Regions from separate parts of the Kitasatospora hibisci genome, predicted to be linked through region 1. Evidence: riboswitches for the same ligand, from Rfam matches in the RefSeq annotation. Region 1 holds a riboswitch; the other holds the start of a gene.

The links. Region 1 has a riboswitch for glycine ahead of gcvT (glycine cleavage system aminomethyltransferase GcvT). Riboswitches for the same ligand answer to the same signal wherever they lie in the genome.
Region 2: it holds a riboswitch for glycine, as region 1 does, so the genes downstream of both, gcvP (aminomethyl-transferring glycine dehydrogenase) here and gcvT (glycine cleavage system aminomethyltransferase GcvT) in region 1, are expected to answer to the same signal.

Annotation. Positions count from the first base shown of each region.
Region 1 covers NZ_CP171642.1:2,958,967-2,964,345, reverse strand. Annotated here, with positions in the region: gene glyA (serine hydroxymethyltransferase) at 1-1,027, opposite strand, end outside; gene gcvH (glycine cleavage system protein GcvH) at 1,113-1,493, opposite strand; gene gcvT (glycine cleavage system aminomethyltransferase GcvT) at 1,571-2,692, opposite strand; glycine riboswitch at 2,927-3,034, opposite strand; gene ACF9IK_RS12575 (enhanced serine sensitivity protein SseB C-terminal domain-containing protein) at 3,184-3,978, shown strand; gene ACF9IK_RS12570 (enhanced serine sensitivity protein SseB C-terminal domain-containing protein) at 4,143-5,081, shown strand.
Region 2 covers NZ_CP171642.1:1,429,008-1,434,386, reverse strand. Annotated here, with positions in the region: gene ACF9IK_RS06105 (MFS transporter) at 1-801, opposite strand, end outside; gene ACF9IK_RS06100 (PRC and DUF2382 domain-containing protein) at 948-2,147, opposite strand; glycine riboswitch at 2,372-2,475, shown strand; gene gcvP (aminomethyl-transferring glycine dehydrogenase) at 2,712-5,379, shown strand, end outside.

The sequences.
Region 1 (5,379 bases):
CCTCGTGCAGGCGGTCCTCGGCCTGCTGGCCGTCGAGCTGGCTGTTGCGCAGGTCGACCAGGACCAGGTGCACGTCGGTGCCGCCGGAGAGCACGGAGGCGCCGGCCTCGGCGACGTCCGCCTGGAGCAGGCGCTCGGCGAGGATGCGGGCGCCGTCCAGGGTGCGCTGCTGGCGCTCCTTGAACTCCTCCGACGCGGCGACCTTGAAGGCGACCGCCTTGCCGGCGATCACGTGCTCCAGCGGACCGCCCTGCTGGCCGGGGAAGACCGCGGAGTTGATCTTCTTGGCCCACTCGGCCTTGGAGAGGATGACGCCGCCGCGCGGGCCGCCCAGGGTCTTGTGGGTGGTCGTGGTGACCACGTCCGCGAACGGCACCGGGTTGGGGTGCAGGCCCGCGGCGACCAGGCCGGCGAAGTGCGCCATGTCGACCATCAGCAGGGCGCCGACCTCGTCCGCGATGCGGCGGAACTCGGCGAAGTCCAGCTGGCGCGGGTAGGCGGACCAGCCGGCGATGATCAGCTTCGGCTGGTGCTCCTTGGCGAGGCGCTCGACCTCGGCCATGTCGACCTGGCTGGACTTCTCGTCCACGTGGTACGCGGCCACGTTGTAGAGCTTGCCGGAGAAGTTGATCTTCATGCCGTGGGTCAGGTGGCCGCCGTGGGCCAGGCTCAGGCCCAGGATCGTGTCGCCCGGCTGGATCAGGGCGAACATGGCGGCGGCGTTGGCCTGCGCGCCGGAGTGCGGCTGGACGTTGGCGTGCTCGGCGCCGAACAGGGCCTTGATCCGGTCGATCGCGATCTGCTCGACGACGTCGACGTGCTCGCAGCCGCCGTAGTAGCGGCGGCCGGGGTAGCCCTCGGCGTACTTGTTGGTCAGCACCGAGCCCTGGGCCTCCATGACCGCCACCGGGGCGAAGTTCTCGGAGGCGATCATTTCCAGGGTGGTCTGCTGGCGGTGCAGCTCGGCGTCGACCGCGGCGGCGATCTCCGGGTCGAGGGCGTGCAGGGACTGGTTGAGAACCGTCATGGTGTGGTCTTCCCGGGAGGAGGGAGTACGGGAGGGCGGGGCCGGCGCCGGGGCGGCCGCGGTGCGGCGGCCGCCCCGGCAGGGCTCAGGCCTGCGGGTTGGTCAGCGCGTCGTACTCGTCGGCGCTCAGCAGCTCGTCGGTGGCCTCGACGCGGACCTTGAACAGCCAGCCGCCCTCGAACGGGGCGCTGTTGACCAGCGAGTTGTCGTCCAGGACGTCCTGGTTGACCTCGGTGACCTCACCGGTGACCGGGGAGTACAGGTCGCTGACCGACTTGGTCGACTCCAGCTCGCCACAGGTCTCACCGGCGGTCACGGCGTCGCCGACCTCGGGCAGCTGCACGTAGACGATGTCACCGAGCGCATCGGCCGCGTGCGCGGTGATGCCGACCGTGGAGACACCGCCCTCGGCGGCGGTCAGCCACTCGTGCTCCTTGGTGTACTGCAGGTGCTGGGGGTTGCTCATGGCGTCATTCTCCAGGATGGGAAGCGGGTACGACGAAGCGGCCCGTCGGGCGGACGCGCCTCGGGAAGGGGAAGGGGTCAGCGAGCGCGCTTGTAGAAGGGCAGCGCCACGACCCGGACCGGCTCGTGCTTGCCGCGCACGTCCACCGCGACGGTGGTGCCGGGGGCGGCGTGCGCCGCGTCCACGTACGCGATCGCGATCGGCTTGCCCAGCGTGGGGGAGGGGGCGCCGGAGGTGATCCGGCCGATCGGCTCGCCCTCGGTGGAGACCACGGTGTACTCGGCGCGCGGCACCCGCTTGCCCTCGGAGACCAGGCCGACCAGGACCCGCGGCGGGTTGGCCTCGGCCTCGGCGGCGGCCTTCTCCAGTGCCTTCCGGCCGACGAACGCGCCCTCGTTGGTGGTCTTGTCGAACCGGACGACCCGGCCGAGGCCGGCGTCGAACGGGGTCAGCTCGGTGGAGAGCTCGTGCCCGTACAGGGGCATGCCGGCCTCCAGACGCAGCGTGTCGCGGCAGGACAGGCCGCAGGGGACGAGGCCGCGGTCGGCGCCGGCCTCGGTCAGGGCGTTCCAGATCTGCTCGGCGTCGCCCGGGTTGCAGAAGATCTCGAAGCCGTCCTCGCCGGTGTAGCCGGTGCGGGCGAGCAGCACGTCGCGGCCGGCCACCTGGGCCGGGAGGATGGCGTAGTACTTGAGGCCGGGCAGGTCGGCCTCGGTGGTGGCGGCCAGGATGCCGGTGGCCTCCGGGCCCTGGACGGCGATCAGCGCGTAGGTGTCGCGGTCGTCGGTGACGACGGCGTCGTAGCCCTTGGCGCGGGCGATCAGCTCGTCCAGCACCAGCTGGGCGTTGGAGGCGTTGGCGACGACCAGGAAGGCGTCCTCGCGCAGGCGGTAGACGATCAGGTCGTCCAGGATGCCGCCGTCCTCGGCGCAGATCATGGTGTAGCGGGCGCGGAGCACGCCGAGCGCGGAGACGAAGCCGACCAGCGCGTGGTCCAGCATCTCGCCGGCCTGCGGGCCGGTGACGGTGATCTCGCCCATGTGGGAGAGGTCGAACAGGCCGGCCTTGGTGCGGACGGCGAGGTGCTCCTCGCGCTCGCTGCCGTAGCGCAGCGGCATGTCCCAGCCGGCGAAGTCGGTCATGGTGGCGCCGAGACGGCGGTGAAGCGCGTCGAGCGCGGTGAGGCGGAGGGACGACATGGCCTGGAACTCCTCGGTCTGGGCACTCAGGGGTGCGCACGCCGGACCGGACCCGCTCGGGGAGGGACCTGACCTGCGCGCGGGCATGCGGCGGCTGGGTCTCCCCATCTGTCGTCGAACCTGAGAGCTTCACCGCAACACGGGCCCGCAGCTGTTTCCAGCTAACAGGACAGCATGGCGGCTTGCACCGTGGGTGGGCGCGCGGCAGGGCCGTGCACCGCTTTCCAGATCTGCCTAACCCGTGCGGTAGGGGGGCCTGAGAGATTCCGGGGAGGACTTGCTCCTTCGGCGCCGGCTGTGCCGCCCCTCGGGGGGCACTCCGGACTCTCCCGCGCGGGTTCGAGCGGCCGGTATGGAGTTTGGGATCGGCCTCCGCGGGAACGCGTAGCCGCGCACATCATGGCACGTCCGGCGCCCGGGCGGGAGAGGGGCCCCGGTCGGCCCGCTAGGCTGCACGCGTCGACGAGCCAGTGAGGCGGTACTAGGGGCACATGGGGTACCCGGTGGAGCAGCAGCAGGGGTGGGGCGGCCCGGAGTCGGTGCCGCCGGGCGGGGGATGGCCCGCCAACGAGCTGGAGCAGGTGCTCACCGCCGCGCTCGGCGATCCGGGCGCGACCCCGCGGGTGATCGAGGTGCTGGCCCGTAGCCAGGTGTGGGTGCCGCTGCCGGCCGGGGCCGACCCGCAGGGCCAGGCGCTGGACCTTCCGACCATCGAGCTGGCCGGTGACCCGTACGTGCCGGTCTTCTCCTCGCAGGAGGTGTTCCTGCAGCAGGCACCGGGGATGGCCTTCGCGATCGCGCCGGTCCGGGAGTTCGCCCGCGGGCTGCCGCTGGGCGTGGGCATCGCGGTGAACCCGGAGGCGGCGGTCGGCATCCCGGTGCCGCCGCAGGGCGTGGCCGAGCTGCGGCGCGGGCCGCGCGACGACCGCTGGGAGGCCGCCGACGCGCCGACCGGCGGGCGGGTGGCGCTGCGCGAGCCGGTGCCCGGCGAGGATCCGGAGGACTTCCTGGCCGCGTGCCGCTCGGAGCTCTCGGCGCTGCCGGGCGTGCTGACCGCCCGGCGGGCGCTGGCCAGTGTCGAGGGCGAGCCGACCGTGATGTTCGTCGGCGTCCAGCTGGACCCGGCGGCCCCGGCCGACCCGGCCGCGGTGAACGGGGCGCTGGGCCGGGCGCTGGGAACCGCGCCGCTGCCCGGTGGCGTCCACCTCGTGCTGCTCGACCTCGCGGAGGACCCCGTGGTCGAGTGGTTGCTCAACCGGGTCCAGCCGTTCTACACACGGATGTGACGCACCCCTCCCCGCCCGCGGTCGGGCGGCCCGCGCACGGGTCGGAGGGGCCAGGCAGGCACGCCGGCATGGCGGTGGTGGGTGGCGCCCCATAGGGTGCGTGCAGACACTCCGCCGGGGCCGGCGGCCAGGTGAGGGAAGAAGAGGCGCAGCGAGGTGGGCGCATGAGTGCGGGAGCGGTAGCGGGCGGTGCACCGGGGCCCTGGGGCCAGGCACCCGCCGGGCGCCCCGGCGCGGATCCGAGGGCCCTGGAGCACGCCCTGCGCGAGGTCGCGCCGGAGCGCTGGGAGGCGTACGAGGCGCTGCTGCAGGCGCTGGCCGTCGGCCAGGTCTGGATGCTGCTCTGGCACGGGACGCCGGGGAGCCCGGACGCCCAGTACGGGAACATGGAGATCAGCGGGCACGGCTACGCGCCGGCGGTCACCTCGCCCGAACAGCTCGCGGCCTCCGGCTGGACGCGGGCGCACGAGGTGATCTCCGGGCGCGAGATCGCCGCCTCCCTCTACCGGACCCGCTGGGGCCTCTGGCTGAATCCACACGCCCCCGGCGGCGGCGTCGGGGTGCCCTGGGCGGACCTGCGGCGGATCGCGGCCGGACTGGACCGGCTGCCGGCCGGCCCGCTGAAGCTGAGTGAGCCGCAGGTGCCGGCGCAGCAGTTCTTCGCGCTGCTGGAGCGCCAGGCGGTCGAGGTGCGGGCGGTCCGCTCGCTCCGCCGGGCCTGGGTGCAGCCCTCGGTGGGGGAGCCGTACCTGGCCATCGGGCTGGACCTGTACGAGAGTTCGCCGCCGACCGTGGAGGCCGTCCGGGCGCTGATGCAGCGGGCGATCGCGGTCGCGCCGGAGGGGCTGGCGGTCTCCACGGTGGCGATGGGGGACGAGTACGACCCGGTGGCGCTCTGGATGCGCGCCAACGCGCGGCCGTTCTACGACCGGGAGGCGGGCGGCCAGGGCCGGCCGGCGACCGGGCCGTACCCGCCGGTGCCCCCGCCGCCGTACCCCTCGCAGACGGGGCCGGGCTACGCCTACGGGACGCAGCCGCCCGCGCAGGGCTGGCAGGGCCAGCCGCCGCCGCAGCAGCCGTGGCCCGGCTACCCCGGGCGCTGACCCGCAAAACCCCCCGACGAGGGCCTGTCTGACGTGATGTCAGGCGGGCCCTCGCGCATATCCGGACGATTTCCGGGAAGTCCTGGCAGGCATATTGACATGCTTGGTGCAGCTGTGTGAAGAGGGGTATGCCGGTGATCCGGGAGGTGCATGTCGACAGATCACAGTTGGGCATCTGTCGGTTGGCAGGTCTGGCGCAAGCCAGTTCGGATGGCAGAGAGTTCTGCAACAACGCACCGCGCGTGGTTGGCGCCTCACAAAGGCGAACGCGCAGGCGGACAGCTTGATCCACGCGATG
Region 2 (5,379 bases), 1.5 Mb from region 1:
CATCATCTTCATGTCCACCAGCGGGTGCTTCACCTTGACCTCGATGACGCCCCAGATCAGGGCGACCACGGCGGCGACGGCGAACAGGCCGAGCGTGCGGGTGGAGGTCCAGCCCCAGTTGTTGCCCTGGCTGACCGCGACCAGCAGGGCGGAGAGCCAGCCGGCCAGCGTGATCGCGCCGAGCGGGTCGGCACCGCCGTCCTTGTCGGTGACCGGGTCGGTGGGCACCCGAAGGGCGACCAGGGCGACCGCGATCAGGCCGAAGACCAGGCCCATCCAGAAGATGGACTTGTAGCTCCAGTGCTCCAGCAGGAGACCGGTGGCGACGAGGCCGAGGCCGCTGCCGACGCCCATCGAGGCGCTGATGGCGGCGACGCCGCCGGTGACCTTCTGCTTCGGCAGCTCGTCGCGGACGATGCTGATGGCCAGCGGGAGCACGCCGCCGCCGGCGCCCTGGAGGACGCGGGCGACGACCAGCCAGGTGAAGGAGTGGGTGCTGACGGCCAGCGCGGAGCCGGCCACCAGGCCGGTCAGCGAGATCAGCAGCATCGGCTTGCGGCCGCGCAGGTCGCCGAACCGGCCCAGCAGGGGGGTGAGCACGGCGGCGGAGAGCAGGTTGGCCGTCATCAGCCAGGTGATGCTGGAGCCGGAGACGCTGAGCTCCTTGGCCAGCGAGGGCAGGATCGGGACGACCGCGGTCTGCACCACGCTGAACGACAGCATCGCCAGAATCAGGGCCGGCAGGACCCGGGCGCTGCTCTGCTTCTCGGCCGCGGTGGTGGGCTGGGGTGCCTCACTCACGGTTGCTTCCTCCCGTACATAGTGAATGAACTGAAGCAACCATGCCGGGAGATACTTCATTGTGTCAAATATCGATCGGTGAAGCTTTGGCAAAGTCGAAGGACCCCGGGCCGGGCCCGGGGTCCTTCGGGTCGAGAGGGGAGGGCTCAGGCCAGCGGCCTGAGGGGGGCCGGGTGGGACGGCGCGTCGGACGACGAGTGCTCGGCCGAGGTCGAGGCCGGCGACCCGGGGGCGGCGGAGTGGCCGGAGCCCGAGGCGGCGGAGCGGTCGGCGGCGGGGGCGGTGTCGTCGTGCACCTCGACCTGCTCCCGGCGCAGCTCGTCCCGGACCACCTCCTCGGTGGTGTAGCGCTCGACCACCAGGCGCACCCGTTCGATGGGGGCCAGGTACTTGCGGACCACCGGCCGCTCCTCGCGGAGCGTCACCTCCTCCACCGCCTCGGCGATCTCCTTGTCGCTGAGAGCGGCCCGCTCCGTGTCGCCGACCGGCATCCGCTCGACCCGGACCCGCTCGCGCACCACCGGCACCCGGCGCTCCACCGGCTCGCTGGTGACGTACTTGCGCAGCTTCGCGGTGCCGAGCACGTGCCACTCGGTGGTGATGTCCAGCCGCTCCTCGCGGCAGGTGATCTCCAGCGGAGCGGCGGGGGCCGTGGTGCCGGGGGTGGCCGTCGTGTCCGGGGCCGCCGTCGTCGCGGCGACGGGCACCGCCGGGGCGGTCGGGACCGAGACCTGCGGACGCGTCTCGGGGGCCGCGGGTGTCGCCGGGGCGGCGGCCGGTGCGGTGCTGTCGAGGGTCCGCACGTGGGCCTCCGTGGCGTGTTCGGACGGCTTGCCGAGATCGGCCGCCGGGCTGGTGTGATGGGCGGGGGCGGCCGTGTCGGCCGGGTGGAAGGCGGCCGGCTTGGTGGCGGCCGGCTTCGTGGTGGCCGCGGTGGTACCGGCGGCCGCGGCCGTGCCGGCGGGCACGGTGCCGAAGTCCAGGTCGGCGGGCTGCGAGCCGGAGCCCGCCCCGTTCGACCGGTTGCCGTCCAGCGCGGTGTCCAGCCCGTAGTAGCGGTACAGCTGGAGCTCCTGGGCGGGCGACAGGTGCTGGCCCACGCCGAAGTCCGGTGACTCCTTCACCAGCGACTTGTCGTACGGAACCCTCAGCTCGTCGCCGGAGAACTCGCTCGTGGTCAGGGGGACGAAGGCGTCCCGGCCGAAGATGCCGGTCCGGACGGCGGCCCACTCGGGCTGCCCGGTGGCGTCGTCCAGGTACACCTCGTCGACCGTGCCGATCTTGTCTCCGTTGCGGTCGACCGCCTTGTGGCCGATGAGGTCCCGGGGGTCGATATCGGTCTGCACTCTTTCCTCCAGTGCGCTGCGCCTGCGGAACTCCCGCAGGCCGGCGGCCGGCCCGCCCGTCCGACACCGCCACTTCACACCAAAAGCCATGAACCGGACGCCCGCGACCGGGGAGCCGCCGGACGGGCCCCGCACTGCTCCGTACGGGGCACCCGTGCGGCGGCCGAGTGACCCGGCACACCCGTGATCGAACCGCCTCCCGCTGGTACCCTGGGCGCGACCGCCGAGCCCGCTCGGGAGAGTCCCCGACGTCGGAGAACGCCGGTCGGGGCGCCGAAGGAGCAACTCCTCCCCGGAATCTCTCAGGCATCCGTACCGTGTGGGATAGGTCACTCTGGAAAGCAGGGCAGGACCGCCGGCGAGGGAGCCGACGGCGACCACCCTCACCGACGGTGCAAGCCGACGGGTGCCCCCGCGCCCCGTGCGGGCGAAGCTCTCAGGTCCCGATGACAGAGGGGGAGGCCTGTCGGGTTCGCCTGTCGGGCCGAACCGCTGTTGTCCGCAGCGGCGGAGCCGCCCGGCGTGCGTACCCCCGCCGGTCCGTGACCAGGAGGCCTCGACCACATGAACGCCCAGCCGAACGCGGGACGCCCCACCGGCGCCTCGACCCTCACCGAACTTGAGCTGGCCAGCCCCTTCGAGAACCGCCACATCGGCCCCGACGCCGCCGCGCAGGAGAAGATGCTGGCGCAGGTCGGCTACGGCTCGCTGGACGAGCTCGCCGCCACCGCCGTGCCCGAGGCGATCCGCTCCATCACCGGGCTGGACCTGCCCGCCGGCCGCAGCGAGGCGCAGGTTCTGGCCGAGCTGCGCGAGCTGGCCGGCCGCAACCGGGTGCTCCAGCCGATGATCGGTCTGGGGTACTACGGCACGTTCACCCCGCCGGTGATCCTGCGCAACGTCCTGGAGAACCCGGCCTGGTACACCGCGTACACGCCGTACCAGCCGGAGATCTCGCAGGGTCGCCTGGAGGCGCTCCTCAACTTCCAGACCCTGGTCTCCGACCTGACCGGCCTGCCCACCTCCGGCTCCTCTCTGCTGGACGAGGGCACCGCGGCCGCCGAGGCGATGGCCCTGGCCCGCCGCGTGACCAAGGTCAAGGGCGGCGTCTTCCTGGTCGACGCCGAGACCCTGCCGCAGACCGTCGCGGTGATCAACACCCGCGCCGTGCCGACCGGTGTCGAGGTCGTCGTCGCAGACCTGTCCGAGGGCATCCCGGCCGAGGTCGCCGAGCGCGGCGTCTTCGGCGTGCTGCTGCAGTACCCGGGTGCCACCGGCGTGGTCCGCGACCTCACCGCCGTCATCGAGCAGGCGCACGGCCTCGGTGCGATCGTCGCCGTCGCCGCCGACCTGCTGGCGCTGACGCTGCTGAAGTCCCCGGGCTCGCTGGGCGCCGACATCGCCTGCGGCACCTCGCAGCGCTTCGGTGTGCCGATGGGCTTCGGCGGCCCGCACGCCGGCTACCTCTCGGTGCGTGCCGAGTACGCCCGTTCGCTCCCGGGCCGGCTGGTCGGCGTCTCGGTCGACGCCGACGGCAACCGCGCCTACCGCCTGGCGCTGCAGACCCGTGAGCAGCACATCCGCCGCGAGAAGGCCACCAGCAACATCTGCACCGCCCAGGTGCTGCTGGCCGTGATGGCCTCGATGTACGCGGTCTACCACGGCCCGGACGGCCTGGCCGACATCGCCCGCCGCACCCACCGCTACGCCGCCGCCCTCGCCGAGGGCCTGCGGGCCGGCGGCGTCGAGCTGCTGCACGGCGAGTTCTTCGACACCGTGACCGCGGTGGTCCCCGGCCGCGCCGCCGAGATCGCCGCCGCCGCGCGCGCCAACGGCGTCAACGTGTACCAGGACGGCGAGGACCGGATCTCGGCCTCCACCGACGAGACCACCACCCGCGAGCACCTGGCGGGCGTCTGGGCCGCGTTCGGCGTCGAGGGCGTGGAGGTCGCGGAGAGCGCCGACGCGCTGCCGGCCGCGCTGCTGCGCGAGGACGAGTACCTGACCCACCCGGTCTTCCACAGCCACCGCTCCGAGACCGCCATGCTGCGCTACCTGCGCCGCCTCTCGGACCGCGACTACGCGCTGGACCGCGGCATGATCCCGCTGGGCTCCTGCACCATGAAGCTCAACGCGACCACCGAGATGGAGCCGGTGACCTGGCCGGAGTTCGGCCAGCTGCACCCGTTCGCGCCGATCGACCAGGCGCAGGGCTTCCTGACCCTGATCCGCCAGCTGGAGCAGCAGCTGGTCGAGGTGACCGGCTACGACGCCGTCTCGATCCAGCCGAACGCCGGCTCCCAGGGTGAGCTGGCCGGCCTGCTGGCCGTCCGTGCCTACCACCACGCCAACGGCGACACGCAGCGCGACGTCTGCCTGATCCCGTCCTCCGCGCACGGCACCAACGCGGCCTCCGCGGTGATGGCCGGCATGCGCGTGGTCGTGGTGAAGACCCTGGTCGACGGCGACGTCGACGTCGAGGACCTCAAGGCCAAGATCGAGCAGCACCGGGACAGCCTCTCGGTGCTGATGGTCACCTACCCGTCCACCCACGGTGTGTACGAGACCCAGATCACCGAGATCTGCGGCATGGTGCACGAGGCCGGCGGCCAGGTGTACGTCGACGGCGCCAACCTCAACGCCCTGGTCGGCCTGGCCAAGCCCGGCAAGTTCGGCGCGGACGTCTCGCACCTGAACCTGCACAAGACCTTCTGCATCCCGCACGGCGGCGGCGGCCCGGGCGTCGGCCCGGTCGCGGTGCGCGCGCACCTCGCGCCGTACCTGCCCAACCACCCGCTGCAGGAGGAGGCCGGCCCGGCCACCGGCGTCGGCCCGATCTCGGCCGCGCCGTGGGGCTCGGCGGCGATCCTGCCGATCTCCTGGGCGTACGTCCGGCTCATGGGCGGCGAGGGCCTCAAGCGCGCCACCCAGGTGGCGGTGCTGAACGCCAACTACATCGCCAAGCGCCTGGCCCCGCACTTCCCGGTGCTCTACACCGGCCCCGGCGGCCTGGTCGCGCACGAGTGCATCATCGACCTGCGCCCGCTCACCAAGGAGACCGGCGTGACGGTGGACGACATCGCCAAGCGCCTGATCGACTACGGCTTCCACGCGCCGACGATGTCCTTCCCGGTGGCCGGCACCCTGATGATCGAGCCCACCGAGTCCGAGGACCTGCACGAGATCGACCGGTTCTGCGACGCGATGATCGAGATCCGCGGCGAGATCGAGA